Regions from separate parts of the Allobosea sp. 2KB_26 genome, predicted to be linked through region 2. Evidence: predicted binding sites of a transcription regulator. Region 2 holds the regulator's gene; each other region holds the start of a gene.

Region 1 (5,777 bases), on a different contig from region 2:
CAGAGTTTGGGACCCGGCGGGCGTGATCATCGAACTCGTTATCGAGCGTGACAGGCTCGGAGCCTGACGCGCTCTTCCAGCGCAGCCACAACCGCCCTCGCCGCTCCCAACAACCGCGCCGACAGGGCTGGCGCGTGCCGACGCCGGTGTCCTCCGGATCCACGTCTTGGTCGTGTGGAAGGCGCTGGCCTCACGAGCATCCCGGGCGCGGACGGCCCGCCTGCACAGCAGAACGCCTCAAACAGCACCCGCCCCACGTCACCGATGAGCCGATCATCGCTCAGATGAAGAAGATTGGGATCGAGCCCGGCAAGAACCTTGACGACATCGTGCGCCTTCGACCGCGAGAGCCGCGCTTCCGGTCGTTTGTCGTGCCTCGCCTCAGGGCGTCAGCGGCAACGCCTTCAGTTCCTTCCGCGCCGTGCCAAAGGTGCCGAGCTGATAGACCGATGCGCCGGTCGGCGAGAACGTGAACGCGTCGAATGGCTCGGCCAACATCGTCTTCAAATAGGTTTCCGTTCCGACGCCGATCGTCACATGCGGATTGAAACCCTTGCCCGCCGCGATCGTGACGAAGTTGGAGACGTACTCGATCAGGGATTCTTGAATGTCGCGTCCGCCATCCCCGCTGAAGAACGCCGCCGGGGTTCCGGTCTTGGCGGTGTAGGGCGCAACGGCCTTGATGAGTTCATCCTGGAGCCGATGCAGGTCTCCAGTCGGTTCGACGACGATCCCCGCGAGGCCGACCGGCGGAGCAGGGATGTAGTAATATTTGAATGCCTTCAGCGCCCATGACGTCGGCTTTTCCTTGGTCAGAACCGCATTCGCCGCGGCGAATACCTTATCGAGGTCGGCCGTGCGGACGAACTGCTGCACCATCGTGACATGCGGGTGGTGCGTCTCATCCAAAGCAAAGCCCTTCGGGAAAGACTTGAGCAGTCGCGCGTTGGCGTCCTTCGCGTGCTGAAGCATCGTCGCGTCGGGTTCGAGCGCGATGTCGATCGCTGTCAGGGGATTTTGTTGCGCGACGGCGCCTTGGGCGAAGCCGAGCACCAAGGCCAGCCCGAGGCCGATGGCTGCAAGAACGCGCGCGCGTGGACGACCCCGGCAATCCAGAGGGGCAGGAATACTTGCAAAGACGGAAGTCTTCATCGCTGTGCTCCCTGAATGTTCAGAAGACAGGTATAGACCAGGGGAGATTAGTCGAAAGCGGCCTGGCGCGCGATGCGCTTTTGGCGGCCTGCAAGTGGTGGTTCGGTGCCTTGGAGGACCGCTCAAAGCTACAGCGATCAGTTGCAGAGGGGGCCTTTTGGGTCATTTGTGACCAGGCGAGCCAGCAGGCGTCAGTTCACTGCTTTGGGTCGGCCGCAGATCGGGGTTTTCAGGAATCGCAAGTTACCCGGAGGAAAAATGCCGGCCAGCGCAGCGGCCAAGGCCGCGCCGACCGGCGCGCCCGCAGTGGGAGGGGAAAGCGAGCAATAGTTAGCTTATCTCGCTCGATGACCAAGAGAACAGCGACAAATGCATCTTCGCTATGCGTTCATCATTTCAAATTTGTAAGCAATTCTGATTTTTCAACTATAATACACGAGTATAATTGCCTCGATATCGACTTGTAAAACCGGCCTCGCGCAGCGCTGAACGACCAGCCCGACTGGACCTGACCATCCCGCGCATCCGTTCATCGCGGCGGTCCGATTGACCGTCATGCTGAAAGGAACGCGCGTTGGGGCACTCCGGAGAGCCGGTCCGGACCGACCTCATCCCCCCGAAAGCAGCGAGGCTCCGACATTGATACCGAAGGCCAGAATGGTGGTGTTGAAGAAGAACGAGAGGATGGAATGGGCGAGCACGATCGTCCTGACCTCGCGCGTGGTGACACCGATGTCAGACGTCTGCGAGGTGCAGCCGATCGTGTAGGAAAAATAGAGGAAATCGACATAGTCAGGCTCGCCCTTCCCTGGAAAATCCAGGCCGCCCTCGGCGCCGTCATCACTGTAGAAATCATGCGCGTAATGCAGCGTGAAGAAGGCGTGCACCAGCGCCCAGGAACTGACGATGGTGACGGCGCCGAGCGCCAGGTGCAGCGCCTTTTCGTCAGGCGGCACGCTCTTCAGGCCGGCGAGCTGAATGCCGATGGCCGCGACGCTTGCGGCGGCGGCCAGGCAGGCGATGACCAGGATGGCGAGCGCACCTTCATCCTGCTCGGCGGCGCGCGCCTTGATCTGTTCGACGCTCTCGCCAAAGATCATCGTCGTCAGCATGCCGAGATAGAGGATTGCGCCGGCGTCCCACGCCACCAGGAGCCGCGTCACCCACCCCCAATCGCGCGGCAGCAGGATCGTCAGCAGCGCCACCGCAGCCAGCGCGATCAGAAGGCGAGGTCGAATGAGCAGGGATCGCGGAAGCAGCCTCATCGGGTCTGACGCCTGCCGCCGGGGAATCCGTCCAGGACGGAGCAGTGTCGGCTATTCCCGCGTGACGACATGGTCTGGCGCATCTCGGACGGCTGGGGAAGAAACCGACCAAGACTGCGTCCACGTCTCGGAGAGGGTGCGGTTTCGTGACTTGAGATAGGCCCGCAAGTCGGCAGTCTGCCCTACTGGCAGGGTCGCGTCGAGGATGACCCGAAAGCCTTTCGTGGCGGGATTGGCAGCGATGATGGTGTTGGTGATCACACCGGCCGTTGTCGAGGCGACGATCTCGACACGCTTGGGATCGCTCAGGAAATAGGCCAGATCGCCATCCCCAAAATCGATGATGAAGCGCTGCTTGCCGGTGCCTTCGGCGTCGGCCTCGCGGCTGTCCCAGCCGCTGAAGCTGTTGCGGACCTGCCCCATGGGATGGAGCTCGTTCGTCGTCGACAAGGCCGTGATGCGATAGCTGAATTCGCTGGTCTTGCCGGTCTCGAGCGGTTGAGCCGGCGTCCAGCACGCCACGATATTGTCGAATGCCTCGTTGTTGGTCGGGATCTCGATCAGGTCGACGCGGCCCTCGCCCCATTCGCCGATGGGCTCGACCCAATAGCCCGGCCGGGCGTGATACTGCGCTTCCAGGTCCTGGTAATGCCCATATTCGCGATCGCGCTGCATCAGGCCGAAGCCGCGCGGGTCGCGGTCGCCAAAACTGGAAATCCGCAGGTTCTTGGGATTGCGGATCGGTCGCCAGATCCATTCGCCGGAACCGGCCTGCATCAGGAGCCCGTCGGAATCATGGACCTCCGGCCGGAAATCTGTCCGGTGTCCAAGGTCCCCCTCGCCCGCGAGAAACATCGACGTCAGCGGAGCGATGCCGAGCCGCGGGATCTCGACGCGCGGCAGGATCGTGGCCGTGACGGTCATCGTGGTTTCGCGGCCGGGCGACACGACATAGCGGAACGCGCCGGCTACGGAGGGCGAATCCAGGAGGGCGTAGATCACCAGATCGAGACTGTCTGCCTTCGGTTCTTCCAGCCACAGGGCGCGGAAGAACGGAAACTCCTCGGGCTGCTTGCCGCCGACGTCGATCGCAAGGGAGCGGGCAGAAAGCCCGTAGCGATGGCCCCGGCCGATCAGCCTGAAATAGCTCGCCCCCAGAAACGAGATCACCTCATCCTGGACCTTGGGATCGTTGAGCGTGGTCGTCACCGCAAACCCGGCAAAGCCAAGCGACGGTGAAAGCTGCTTGGGAACCGGCACCTTGCCGTATTCGAAGAGGCCGGTGGTGAACGGGATCGGTATGGCGTTGCCATCCCTGACCACATGCAGCTGCACCGGCTTGTCATGGAGAAAGCCGAGATGAAACGGCAGCAGGCGAAAATCGGAACCGCTCTCCTGCCACAAGGCCTTTTCACGGCGGAAGCGGATCTCGCGATAGCCGTCATAGGTCAGCTTCGACAATTCCGCGGGAATGGTCAGGCCGCCGGGATCGAAGGGCCGCTCACCCAGCACGCGCGCCTGCCTGACGACATCGTCGTAACCAAAGCGGCTGGCGCCAGGTTGAGGCGTCGGAGCGGCCTGCGATACCGGCGCCCTCGCCAGGAAAGCCGTCGAGGCCAGCGCCGCCAAAGCGGAACGACGTGTGAGGGAGTGGCTGCCGCCTGCGGTCATCATGATGGTCCCGTCATTCCAATACGAGCCTAACCCTCCCTCACTCCCAAGGTTCCCTGCGTTCACCGGACGAGGATTTGGCGGTCCGACGCCGGACCGGCTCGCCTTGGGCCAAATCCACGAAGCGCGTCGGGCAAGCCCGCCAGAGCCACCGCTGCAGCCGCAGCGTCCGGGCAGCTCGGGCCTGATGTCAGAGCCCATGAAACGGCCGCAACCCGTTGCCTATGCGGAATTTTCGTCCTGATTTCTGTCCGGATGCCGTTGCCTGCGCGTCGCCAGCGCACGCTCGAGCGATCTCGCCTTGCGCCGGGCGTCCCGCAATTCCTCGATCGTCGGCTGCCACCAGCCCCGGGCCAGCTCTGCCCCGGGTGCCGGCTGCCGTGCCGGCCATGTCCGCACCAGCTCATCATGACCGGGCCTGCGCCAACTCGCCCAGACGAAATCGCCGGTGGCGCCGGCACTCCAGGGGTAATGCTGGCGCAGGCTTTCCCCGTCGACGAGCTCACCCGTGACCTCGGTGAAGACCAGCGCGCCGACGTGAGACATCAACGGGCGGTCGCCGGGCGGGAGCTGATCGGCAAGGACCGGGTAGCGATGGCGTTGCCGCTCCCTGGCACGTGCGCTCAGCTCGCGATGCTCGGCGGAGCCCTTCAGCTCGTCTCGCCGGCGCTTCCGCTCCGCCGGCTCGTTGCGGCGCGCGGCCTCCTCGATCGCCGGCCAACGACGCCGGAGTTCCCCCAGCGAGCGATAGGGAATGCGCCAGAGTTTTTCATCGCCATCCCACCAGGCCCAGGGCACGGCGCGCAATTCCGCGACGACGGTCCTGGAGTAAGGCGTCCGGAGCAGCAATTCTTCGGCCGGAACGAGATAGTCGCTCGTGATCGGGTCGAATGCGAAGGCGTCCCTGCCGCGCGCATCGGCATGGGCGAGGACGCCCGAAAGCTCCCGCTGCAGCCAGCGATCAAGCCGCCTTTCGGCCGTGCTCCCCGGTACGAACCAGGCGCGGCGATCATCGCGCCAACGCGCCCGGGGAAAGGCCGCGCGGAAGCGCTCGACGAGCCCCGCGTCATAGGGGAAGGACGCGGTCGCGCCCACCCTGCCCTCGACAGTCGGTTCGACGCTGATGCTCTCTAGCGGGGATGGCATCGTCGATCCGCCCTTGCCCTCTCCGACGGTCGGAATGCGAGCATGACGGATCGTGGCGCGCGTGGCACCCCTGCCGATCACTCAGAATGTGATCTTGACCGAGGGAGCGCTGCGCTCGGCCTCGCCATGGAAGACGGCCTCGATATTGTTGCCGGCGGGATCGAGCAGGAAGGCGGCGTAATAGCCGGGGTGATAGGGGCGCTCGCCCGGCGCACCGTTATCCCGGCCCCCGCTTTCGAGACCGGCCTTGTGGAACGCGTCGACCATGGCGCGATTCCTGGCCTGGAAGGCGATATGGTGCCGGCCCGTGAGCTCGCCCTGCGCGGCCTTGCTCTGCGCGCTCGAGACGAAGAGCTCGTCCACCCAGAAGTAATCCTCCGCCGTCCCGCCGATCGGAACGTGGAGTTCGCGCAAGATCGCCTCGTAGAACCGGCGGCAGGCGGCGAGGTCTGCGACGACGAGCTGGATGTGATCGATCAGCCGGCCGCGATGCAGTTCCTGCGTTTCCATCTCTTCCTCCCGTTTCGATTGCCCGCACCAACG
Region 2 (5,777 bases):
CGACGATCCTGCGCAATTTCCTCGGCCTGGCGGAACGATGGTCGCAGACACAGGACCGCGCCGCCCTTTCCGAAACAGCCTGACTTCGAAGAACCCATGGACGATTTCAAACCCTTCATCGCCAAGGTGGCGACCGGCGCCTCGCTCTCCCGCGAGGAGGCGCGAGATGCCTTTGACACCATCCTGTCCGGCGAGGTCACCAATGCGCAGGCGGCCGCCTTCTTGATGGCGCTGCGCGTCCGTGGCGAGACTGTCGAGGAGATCGCCGGCGCGGTCAGCGCCATGCGCGGCAAGATGCTGCCGGTGAAAGCTCCGGCCGGCGCGATCGACATCGTCGGAACCGGCGGCGATGCATCGGGCTCCTATAACGTCTCGACGCTGGCTGCGATCATCACCGCTTCCTGCGGCGTGCCGGTCGCCAAGCATGGCAATCGCGCCGCCTCGTCACGTTCCGGAGCGGCCGACGTGCTCACAGCGCTCGGCGTCAAGGTGGGGCTCGAGCCCGCGGGCACGGAGCGTTGCATCGCAGAGGCCGGCGTCGGCTTCATGTTCGCACCGACCCATCACGCCTCGATGCGGCATGTTGCGCCGGTGCGCACCGAACTCGGCACCCGCACCATCTTCAACCTGCTCGGGCCGCTCTCCAACCCGGCCGGTGTCAAGAGGCAGCTCGTCGGCGCCTTCTCAGAGACCTGGCTCGAGCCTATGGTGCGCGTGCTGTCTGCGCTCGGCTCCGACCGCATCTGGGCCGTGAACGGTTCTGACGGCCTTGACGAGATCACCACCACCGGGCCGACCCGCGTCGTCGCGCTCGACAAGGGCAAGATCGAGAGTTTCTCGATCAGCCCGGACGATGTCGGCCTGGCCCGTGCAAAGCCCGAAGATCTGCGGGGCGGTGAACCGGCACAGAATGCCGAGGCGCTCCGTGCGGTTCTCGACGGCAAGAAGACGCCCTTCCGCGATATCGCGGCCTTCAATGCTGCCGCCGCGCTCGTCGTGGCCGGCCAGGCCAGCGATTTGCGCGATGGCCTCGCCCGCGCCACCTCGGCGATCGACAGCGGCAAGGCCAAGGCGACGCTGACCGCCCTCATCGCCTGCTCGAACGCGTGAGGACGTCATGAGCGACATCCTCGCCCGCATCGAGGCCTATAAGCGCCAGGAGATCGCCGCAGCCAAGGCCGCAGTGTCCCAGGCGGAGATCGAGCAGCGCGCCCAGGCTGCTGGTCCCGTGCGGGGCTTCACGGCCGCGCTTACCGCGAAACACGCGGCCGGCAAGCCTGCATTGATCGCCGAGATCAAGAAGGCCAGCCCGTCCAAGGGGCTGATCCGCGCCGATTTCGACCCGCCATCTCTGGCGCGCGCCTATGCCGAAGGCGGCGCGGCCTGCCTGTCCGTGCTGACAGATGCGCCCTCTTTCCAGGGACAGCCGGAATTCCTGCATCAGGCGCGCGCGGCGAGCGGCCTGCCCGCCCTGCGCAAGGATTTCCTCTACGACCCCTATCAGGTCTTCGAGGCTCGCGCCTGGGGCGCCGACTGTATCCTGATCATTATGGCTGGCGTCGATGACGGGACGGCCCGCGCGCTGAACGAGACGGCAAAGTCGCTCGGCATCGACGTTCTGGTCGAGGTTCATAACGAAGCCGAGCTCGATCGTGCCCTCGAGCTCAACAGCCCGCTGCTCGGCATCAACAATCGCGACCTTCGCAGCTTTGCCGTCGATCTCGCCGTCACCGAGAGGCTGGCGCCGCGCGTCCCCGCGGACCGCATCATCGTTGGCGAGAGCGGCATCTTCAGCCATGTCGACATCGCACGGTTACAGCGTGCCGGCGTCCACACCTTCCTCGTTGGCGAGAGCCTGATGCGGCAGGACGATGTCGCCGCTGCGACCCGTGATCTTCTGACCGGTTCTGCGCGCAGCGCAGCATGAGCAAGCTCAGCCATCTCGACGCCAGCGGCCAGGCCCATATGGTCGATGTCGGCGACAAGGAGGAGACCTCGCGCATCGCTGTCGCCGAGGGCTATGTCGTCATGCAGCTCTCGACCTTGGCCATCGTGCGCGATGGCGACGCCAAGAAGGGCGACGTGCTTGGCACCGCGCGCCTGGCTGGAATCATGGCCGCCAAGCGCACGCATGAACTGATCCCGCTCTGTCACCCGCTGCTGATCAGCAAGATCAGCGTCGACCTCACCCTGGACGAGACATTGCCTGGGGTGCGCGTGAGCGCTGAGGTCAAGATGAAGGGACAGACCGGCGTCGAGATGGAAGCGTTGACCGCTGTCGGCGTCGCGTGCCTCACAGTTTACGACATGGTCAAGGCGGTCGACCGGGCGATGCGGATCGAAGGCATCAGGCTCGTTCACAAGTCCGGTGGAAAATCCGGCACCTTCGATCTCCCGGAAACTGCGCGATGAGCCTCACGCCCGTCCCCGTCGCCCTGAAGGCGCTGATCGACAGCGTTCCGGCACCGACACCGTCAGAAACGCTGCCGCTCGCACATTGCGTAGGGCGCGTGCTCGCCGCCGATCTGCAGGCGCTTCGCACCCAGCCCCCCTTCGCCCATTCCGCAATGGACGGATACGCCGTTCGCGCAGACGACATTGCGCCGGCAAATGAATTGCGGGTCATCGGCGAATCGGCTGCCGGTCGCTCCTTCTCAGGGATGGTCCGCTCGAATGAGGCTGTTCGCATCTTCACGGGCGCTCCGATGCCTGAGGGCGCCGATACCATCCTGATTCAGGAGAATGCCGACGGCGTCGGCAGCTCGACGATCCGCGTGCGCGAAAGTGCCGAGCGCGGCAAGTTCGTTCGTCAGGCAGGATTGGACTTCTCCGAGGGCGAGGTGTTGCTTCTCGCCGGCAGCCGACTCGACAGTGCGAGCCTCGGCCTCGCGGCAGCCATGGGCCACCCCACACTCGCTGTGCGTCGCAAGCCACTGGTCGCGATCCTCGCGACCGGCGACGAACTGGTCCAGCCGGGCGAGCCGGTCGGACCCGACCAGATCGTCGCGTCCAACAGCTTTGCACTCGCCGCGCTGGTTGAGCAGGCCGGCGGCACAGCGCTCGATCTCGGGATCGCCCGCGATGATCATGCCGACCTCGCCGACAAGATTGGTCAGGCACGGAAGACCGATGCCGATGTGCTGATCACCCTGGGAGGAGCCTCGGTAGGTGAGCACGATCTCGTCCAGGCAGCGTTGATCGGGCAAGGCATGGCGCTCGGTTTCTGGAAAATCGCCATGCGGCCGGGCAAGCCGATGATGATGGGTCGCCTCGGCCGTATGGTCGCGCTCGGCCTGCCCGGAAACCCCGTCTCGTCCATCGTCTGCGGGCATCTCTTCGTCGTGCCGCTGCTCAGGGCCCTCCTCGGCGTACCGGAACCGGAGCGCGATCTGAGTGAGCCTGCTATCGTCGGAAGAGATTTGCCGGCAAATGATGAGCGGCGGGACTACATGAGGTCGGAACTGATTCTCACCCCGGAGGGATGGCTGGCAACGCCCTTCACCAAGCAGGATTCCTCGATGCTGGCCAGTCTGGCCCGCGCCGACGCGCTACTGATCCGCGAATCATTTGCTGCGCCGGCAAACAAAGGCGACAACTGCCGGATCATCCGCCTACGCTGAGCGTGCTTGCGGAACACAACGCGAACCTGTATGGTGTTCGTGCTTTGTTTCGATTCCGTACGAAGAGCGCTGGCGGGGACCATGCTGACACGCAAACAGTTCGAACTGCTTCGTTTCATCCAGGAACGCCTGCGCGAGACTGGGGTGCCCCCCTCCTTCGACGAGATGAAGGACGCGCTCGATCTGCGCTCCAAGTCCGGTATCCATCGCCTGATCATGGCGCTGGAGGAGCGCGGTTTCATTCGCCGCCTGCCCAATCGGGCCCGGGCGCTCGAGATCATAAAGCTGCCTGAAGGGGCTGGCGGCCCTCAGGCGACGCGCGGACGGTTCAGCCCCTCCGTCGTCCAGGGTGGCCTTGGCAAGGTCCGGCCGATCGCACCGCCCCCGGAAGAGGACGTGCGCTCCACGGTCGCGATTCCGGTCATGGGGCGGATTGCCGCCGGTACACCGATTTCCGCGATCCAGAGCCGCAGCCATAGCGTAGCGCTGCCTGCCGATATGCTTGGCCCCGGTGAACATTTTGCTCTCGAGGTGCGCGGCGACTCGATGGTGGAAGCCGGCATCCTCGACGGTGATACGGTCGTGATCAAACGGCAGGACACGGCCAATACCGGCGATATCATCGTGGCCCTGATCGATGACGAGGAAGCGACGCTGAAGCGGCTGCGCAAGCGCGGCTCCTCGATCGCTCTGGAAGCCGCCAATCCCGCTTATGAAACAAGAGTGCTGGGACCGGACCGCGTCAAAATTCAAGGCCGCCTGGTCAACCTGATGCGGCGCTACTGAAGCCGATCGTGGTCTTCAGCGGCCACGGGCAGCGGGGCCGTTGACGATGATTCCGGCGGCGTAGTGACAGACCGCGCCCGCTTGCGGCTCCAGGGGCGATCAACGCCACCCTGCTCGGATAAATGCGTGCGCCAGCCGCCCTTGTGGCTGACAAGGGCCGTTGCACCATCGCGCGACAATGCCAGGCGGTCGATCAGCCGTGCAGCGCAAGGACTGGTCCAGGGAATCGGCGTGATGACGAGGTCAGCGCGCCTGCAGTCCTCGACGATGGCCAGGCGATCCCGAGCAAAGGCAATGCTTCGTCCATCCTTGCTGCGGACGACACAACCCAGAGTGTCGCAGGCTGCGCCTTCCCGCAGGCTGTTGTCGTCAGGCCGGCGATTATCGCCATCTGCGTTCAGCCATTGTTGCAGCACGAAGCGGCTCGGTTGACCGGCCAGGATCATGCGGTCATCACCCCCGCGGACCAGGATGCCGGAGCCATCACGTTCGATCAGGATATCGGGCCTCTCCGGCTTGGCTGCCACGACCAGTCCCGCGATCAGGGGAACGACGGCCAGAAAGCGCAGCGGTGTCGTCCAGAGCGTGATCCAGAGGAGCGCGGCGGCAAAGCATGCGAGCGCCGCGGTCCCGAACGCAGGAATGACCACTGCGGAGTGGTCGAATCCTGCAACCCAGCGCGCCGATTGCAGCACATAGTCCGAAGCGACTCCCATTAACGCCCAGGCCAGCCAATCCAAACCGAAGGGATAGGCGAGCACGCCGAAGACGGCCGCAGGCATGACGATCAGTGAAACGAACGGCAAGGCGAGCGCGTTGCCGAGCAGGCCGAAGGGGTTGAACGTCTGGAAGTGATAGGCACCGAAGGGGGCGGTTGCTACCGTCGCCAGCAGGGTCGTGACCGTAAGCCCGACGACCGCGATCCAGATCGGACGCAGCGGCCAGGGCAGGTTCGCTGGGGCCTCGGAGTGGCCGCGATCCTCCCAGCGCTCGGCGAAGGCGATCAGAGCCGCAACAGCACCAAAGGACATCTGGAAGCTCGGACCGAGCAGCGCGTCAGGCTCGCGCAGCAGAACGATCATCGCGGCAAGAGCCAGGTTGCGCATGCTGAGCGCCGGGCGATCGACGAGGATCGCACCGAACATGACCAGCGTCATGATCAGCGAGCGGACCGTCGCGACCTCGGCTCCTGAGAAGATGCAATAGGCGGTGGCACCGAGCATCGCGGCAAGGGCGGCGAGTTTCTTCACCGGCCAGCGCAATGCCAGCGTTTCCGACAGCGCCAGCAGGCCACGGACCAGGCCGAAGATCGTGGCGGAGGCCAGCACCATGTGAAGGCCGGAGATCGAGATGATGTGATAGATACCGGCC
Region 3 (5,777 bases), on a different contig from region 2:
CGTCGACCAGAATGTAGCGGAAGCGCTCATGATAGGTCGCGAGCACATCGGCATGGTCCCGGAACAGCGTCAGGCAGTGCAGCAGCAGATCGCCGAAATCGACTGCGTTCAGCGTTTTCAGCCGCTCCTGATAGGCGGCGTAAAGGGCGCCGCCCTTGCCTCCGGCGAAGACGCCGGCTTCACCCGGCGGCACGTCCTTGGGGGCAAGCCCGCGGTTCTTCCAGCTGTCGATGAAGCCCGCCAGCATGCGGCCGGGCCAGCGCTTCTCGTCGATCCCCGCGGCCGTGATGACCTGCTTCATCAGGCGGATTTGGTCGTCGGTATCGAGAATGGTGAAGTCCGAGCGGAGATCGAGGAGCTCGGCATGGCGGCGCAGGATCTTGGCCGAGATCGAGTGGAAGGTGCCGAGCCAGGGCATGCCTTCGGCCACGGGGCCGACCAGGCTTGCGATGCGCTCCTTCATTTCGCGCGCCGCCTTGTTGGTGAAGGTCACCGAGAGGATCTGGGACGGGTAGGCGCGGTTCGTGGCGATCAGATGGGCAATGCGCGTGGTCAGCACGCGGGTCTTGCCGGTGCCGGCGCCGGCCAGGACCAGAACTGGGCCATCCGTGGCCTCGACCGCTTGCCGCTGCTCCGGATTGAGGCCTGCCAGATAGCCGGCCGCCGGCTGTGCAGCGGCGCGGGCGGCGAGGCCGCCGGGGCGGGGCAGAGGGGCGGACGTGGTGTGATCGGACAAGGCTTCAGGTCGCTTTGATCGTGATTCGTTCCAGAGGCAATATAGGCTGTTGCGCCGCAGATTGCTGGATAAGGCTGTTGGGGGTTGAATGCTCGCCCGATCGACAGGACGCGCCGCGATGAATGTGGATATCGCCTCCCGCCATTCCACCCATGACGTGACGAACCAGGTTCCCATACTGTGCGATTACGACGCCTTCGCGGCTGATCCCGTGTTGCAGGCGGCGGCCACCGCCTTCGATGCAGGCTGGGCCTCGGAGCGCCTGCACGCGGCGGGGCGCATTGTCGGTTCGGCGCAGGTGCAGGATCTGGCGCGACTGGCGAACAGGTTCACGCCCGAACTCAGGACGCATGACCGGTTCGGCAACCGCATCGACCAGATCGAGTTCCATCCGGCCTGGCACGAGCTGATGGGGCTCGCGATCGGGCAGGAGACCCATTCGCTCGCATGGAACAGGCCGGGCCCGGGCGCACAGGTGGCGCGTGCTGCGCTCTCTTATCTCTGGAGCCAGGGCGAAAGCGGCATCTGCTGCCCGATCAGCATGACCTATGCCGCGATCCCGGTCCTGAGGCAGGATCCCGACCTCTGGAGCAAGTGGGGCGCCCTGGTCAGCTCCAACCGCTATGACCGGCGCCAGACGACCGCCTCCGCCAAGACGGGGGCGACTGTCGGCACGGCAATGACCGAGAAGCAGGGAGGCTCGGACCTGCGCCAGACCCAGACCATCGCCGAGGACAATGGCGACGGGACATGGTCCCTGACCGGGCACAAGTGGTTCTTCTCGGTGCCGCATTCCGACCTGTTCCTGACCTTGGCCCGAACCGCCGAGGGCATTTCCTGCTTCGTCGCGCCGGGCTGGCTGCCGGACGGCTCGCGCAACGGCGTGGCGATCCAGCGACTCAAGGACAAATGCGGCAATCGCTCGAATGCCTCGTCCGAGGTCGAGTTCCGCGGTGCGATCGGCCAGATGATCGGAGAGCCAGGCCGGGGCCTGCGCACCGGCCTGGCCATGAACCAGGGCTCCCGGCTGGACATTGCGGCGGCGTCGGCCGGGCAGATGCGGCTCGCCGTTTCGCTGGCGGCGCATCACGCTGCCCATCGGCGCGCCTTCCAGCGCGGGTTGATCGACCAGCCGATCATGCAGAACGTGCTGGCCGATCTTGCGATCGAGGCCGAGGCCGCAGCGTGGCTCGCCTTTCGGCTCTTTGCGGCGCTCGACCGTCAGGACGCGAGCGAGAGCGAACGGTTGCTGGCGCGGATCGGCGCGCCGATTGCGAAATACTGGGTCTCGAAGCGCGCGCCGGCGGTCGTGGTCGAGGCACTGGAATGCCATGGCGGCAACGGCTTCATCGAGGAAAACCCCATGGCCCGGCTCTATCGGGAGGCGCCGCTCAACAGCGTCTGGGAGGGCTCGGGCAACGTCATTTGTCTCGATGTGCTGCGCTCGCTGGAGCGAGAGCCAGGCTCTCTCGTGGCGCTGATCGGGGAGATGCGAACCGCGGCCGGCGCTGACAATCGCTTCGATGCGCATTTGAGCGCGCTGGAGTCGGAGATACCCACTCTGGTGCGAAGCGAAGGGCAGGCGCGGCGGCTGGTCGAGCGGCTGGCCCTGGCGCTGCAGGCCTCGCTGCTGCTGCGACATGCGCCTCACATCGTCGCGGACGCCTTCATCGCGACGCGGCTCGAGGGGCGCTGGTCGGGCCATTTCGGCGATCTGCCGGTGTCCGTCGATGCTTCCGCGCTGGCGCATCGGGCAGTCCCGGCTGTGGAATAGCACTCACGAGCTTGCGCGGCCGCCCTCCCGAAAGAGGGAGCGCGGCCGGCTGATCCGGCTCAGGCCTCGGCTTCAGCCGGAGCGAAATCCATAGCGACGCCGTTGATGCAGTAGCGCAGTCCGGTCGGTGGTGGGCCGTCAGGGAAGACATGGCCGAGATGGCCGCCGCAGCGGGCGCAATGCACCTCCGTGCGCCGCATCATGTAGCTATTGTCCTCGCTGATCCCGACCGCGCCCTCCAGTGGCTGGTCGAAGCTCGGCCAGCCCGTGCCGCTCTCGAATTTCTTGCCGGACTGGAACAAGGGGTTGCCGCAACCGGCGCAGGTGAAGCGCCCGGCGCGCTTCTCGAAATTCAAGGCGCAGGAGCCAGCGCGCTCGGTGCCATGCTCGCGCAGCACGTGGTACTGCTCCGGCGTCAGGCGGCGGCGCCACTCCTCGTCGGTCAGCTGGAATTCGAACTCACCGGCTTCCCTGGCTTTGCCGCCGAACAGTCCGGACAGTCCCATCGTCATTCTCCCGTTCAAAGGTTTCGGGCGGAATATGGGGATGATCGCGCTCCACGTCAGCCCGCCTTCACGGATAGCTGATCCGCAAAGCGCGTCACCCAACCGTCACGCGACTCCTCTAGTCGGCTCGCCATCGCAACGGACCGCGCGAGGAACGAAGAATGCAGACGGCGCGTACGGTTCGGCGGGAAACCACAATGGGCCTGACCACGGCGGTGCATCGCAGCAAGCCGTTGTCACGGGCGGGCATCCTGGAACGACTGTTCACCCTGGCCTTTTCCGGGCTCGTCTATCCGCAGATATGGGAAGACCCGGTCGTCGATATGGAGGCGCTGGACCTGCGCCCTGATGACCATGTCGTCGCAATCGCGTCCGGCTCCTGCAACATCCTGTCCTATCTCACCGCCAACCCGGCGAAGATCAGCGCTGTCGATCTCAATGGCGCCCATATCGCGCTCGGCAAGCTCAAGCTCGCCGCGCTAGACAGCCTGGCAGGCCACGAGGAGTTCCTGCGCTTCTTCGGCGAGGCGCAATCGCAGGCGAATATTGCGCTCTATGACGGCGAGATCGCGCCACGCCTCGATGCCGTTTCACGAAGCTACTGGGAAGGTCGCAGCCTGAGCGGCCGCCGGCGCATCCAGGTCTTTGCCCGCAATTTCTATCGGTACGGCCTGCTCGGCCGTTTCATCGGAGCCGGGCATCTGCTTGGCCGCACGCTCGGCTGCGATCCGCGCGTGATGCTTCAGGCGCGCAACATCGAAGAGCAGCGCGCCCTGTTCGACAGGCATATCGCTCCCGTCTTCGACAAGCCCCTGGTACGTTGGCTGGTGCGCCAGCCGGCCTCGCTCTATGGGCTCGGCATCCCGCCGGCGCAGTACAAGGCGCTCGCGGCTGACGGCGACGCCGGGATACGTGGCGTGCTTCGGCGCCGGCTTGAAAGGCTGGCCTGCGGCTTCGACCTGAAGTCGAACTATTTTGCCCGGCAGGCCTTTGGACGGGGCTATGCGACAGACGAGAACGCATCCTTGCCGCCCTATCTTGAAAGGCGGAATTTCGCGGCTGTTCGAGAGCGGGCCGGCCGCGTCGGCTATCACCAGAGCGCGATCACGGCCTTTCTCGAGAGCCAGCCTGCGAAGAGCTGCGATGCCTATGTGCTGCTCGATGCTCAGGACTGGATGAATGACGCGGATCTCACCGCGCTTTGGTCGCAGATCACGCGCACGGCGCGACCCGGCGCACGCGTGATCTTCCGGACGGCCGCCGATGAGCGACTGCTGCCCGGCCGGGTGCCGGCCTCGATTCTCGCGCAATGGCGCTATGAGGAGGCACGCAGCCGCGAGCTTGGAGAGCGCGATCGCTCGTCGATCTATGGCGCCTTCCATCTCCATGTGCTGCAGGGGGCGGCGGCATGAGCGCCGGCCGCGCCACGACCGAGGCCGCCGGCCTGATGGACCGGATGTATCGCCACCAGCGCCATATCTACGACGCCAGCCGCAAATTCTATCTGCTTGGCCGGGACCGGCTCATCGCCGAACTCGATCCTGCGCCGGGCAGCGCGATCCTGGAAATCGGCTGCGGCACCGGGCGTAACCTGATCAAGCTCGCCCGGACCTATCCCGGCACGCAGTGTTACGGTCTCGACGTCTCGGCCGAGATGCTCGCGACGGCGGAGAGAAGCGTGGCAAGATCGGGGCTCTCGGAGCACATCCATCTGGCACAGGCGGACGCGACCTGCTTCGACGCGCCGGCCCTGTTCGGGCGCGACGGATTTGATCGCATCGTCATCTCCTATGCGCTCTCGATGATCCCGCCCTGGCGGGGCGTGATCGCTCAGGCGCTGCGGATGCTGACGGCGACCGGTTCACTGCATATCGTCGATTTCGGCGACCAGACCGGCTTGCCTGCGTCGTTCAGGGCCGTCCTGAATTGCTGGCTGACATTGTTCCATGTCACGCCAAGACATGATCTGCCTGAGGCAATCGCCGAATTGTCGCGGATCGAGGGCGCCGAGAGCCGTACAACGCGGCTCCTTCGCGGCTATGCCATCCATGCCGTGGCAACGCGGCGGGCCGCCTGAGCAGCGGGCGCTGGACGCGCTATCCTTTGGCCTGTAACGCCATGGGATGGCCGAGAATACGACGTCTGTTCGCAGGGAAGGGCAGGTCGAGAGACTGCGGGACGGCCTGCGTCAGCTCTATCACGGCCGCTCGCCCGGGGCTGTGCGCTTTCAGCTTGCGACGGCGGTCGTCGATCTGCTGATCATCGCGTTCTTCATCGCGACACCGCTGATCCGCGAACGCCCGCTCTTCTACTGGCTCGATTACTCGGTCGCAGTGATCATGGTCATCGAGATCGGCGCACGGATGCTGGCCTCCTCGAACATTCCGCGCCTGCTGCGCCAGCCGAGCATGCTGCTCGATCTCTTCATCCTGGCAACGCTGCTCGCGCCGCAATGGCTGGAGAATTTCGGCTTCCTGCGCATCCTGCGGCTGTGGTCGTTGTCACAGCGTGGGCTGATCTGGGAGCGGCTGCGCGCTGCGGGCTATCCCGAGTGGGAAAGCGCAGCGCGGGCGATGGTCAATATCGTGACCTTCCTGTTCGTGGTGACAGGCTTCATCTACACCTTCTTCTTTCGCGAGACGGCGGGCTTCGCGGGCTATGTCGACGCTTTCTATTTCACGGTCGCGACCGTGACGACGACCGGCTTCGGCGACATCACCTTGCCCGGCACCGCCGGCAAGCTGACCTCGATCGTGGTGAT

Evidence for each region. Region 2 encodes LexA, which represses DNA repair genes until DNA is damaged. Its sites were predicted from a motif close to TGTTCNNNNTGTGTTCNG; they were not measured.
Region 1: the regulator LexA is predicted to act here: its motif matches at 1,158-1,175, upstream of AB4099_RS08570 (2'-5' RNA ligase family protein).
Region 3: the regulator LexA is predicted to act here: its motif matches at 752-769, upstream of AB4099_RS01430 (ATP-dependent helicase).

Annotation. Positions count from the first base shown of each region.
Region 1 is NZ_JBFRHE010000002.1:58,549-64,325, reverse strand. It holds gene AB4099_RS08575 (PAS domain S-box protein) at 1-67, shown strand, start outside; gene AB4099_RS08570 (2'-5' RNA ligase family protein) at 382-1,152, opposite strand; gene AB4099_RS08565 (DUF1345 domain-containing protein) at 1,761-2,417, opposite strand; gene AB4099_RS08560 (OpgD/OpgG family glucan biosynthesis protein) at 2,469-4,091, opposite strand; gene AB4099_RS08555 (hypothetical protein) at 4,311-5,234, opposite strand; gene AB4099_RS08550 (VOC family protein) at 5,316-5,744, opposite strand.
Region 2 is NZ_JBFRHE010000012.1:83,000-88,776, forward strand. It holds gene AB4099_RS25885 (anthranilate synthase component II) at 1-83, shown strand, start outside; gene trpD (anthranilate phosphoribosyltransferase) at 97-1,110, shown strand; gene trpC (indole-3-glycerol phosphate synthase TrpC) at 1,118-1,927, shown strand; gene moaC (cyclic pyranopterin monophosphate synthase MoaC) at 1,924-2,412, shown strand; gene AB4099_RS25905 (molybdopterin molybdotransferase MoeA) at 2,409-3,620, shown strand; gene lexA (transcriptional repressor LexA) at 3,702-4,406, shown strand; gene AB4099_RS25915 (ComEC/Rec2 family competence protein) at 4,400-5,777, opposite strand, start outside.
Region 3 is NZ_JBFRHE010000001.1:277,529-283,305, reverse strand. It holds gene AB4099_RS01430 (ATP-dependent helicase) at 1-736, opposite strand, end outside; gene AB4099_RS01425 (acyl-CoA dehydrogenase family protein) at 855-2,510, shown strand; gene msrB (peptide-methionine (R)-S-oxide reductase MsrB) at 2,570-3,016, opposite strand; gene AB4099_RS01415 (BtaA family protein) at 3,178-4,428, shown strand; gene AB4099_RS01410 (class I SAM-dependent methyltransferase) at 4,425-5,093, shown strand; gene AB4099_RS01405 (potassium channel family protein) at 5,140-5,777, shown strand, end outside.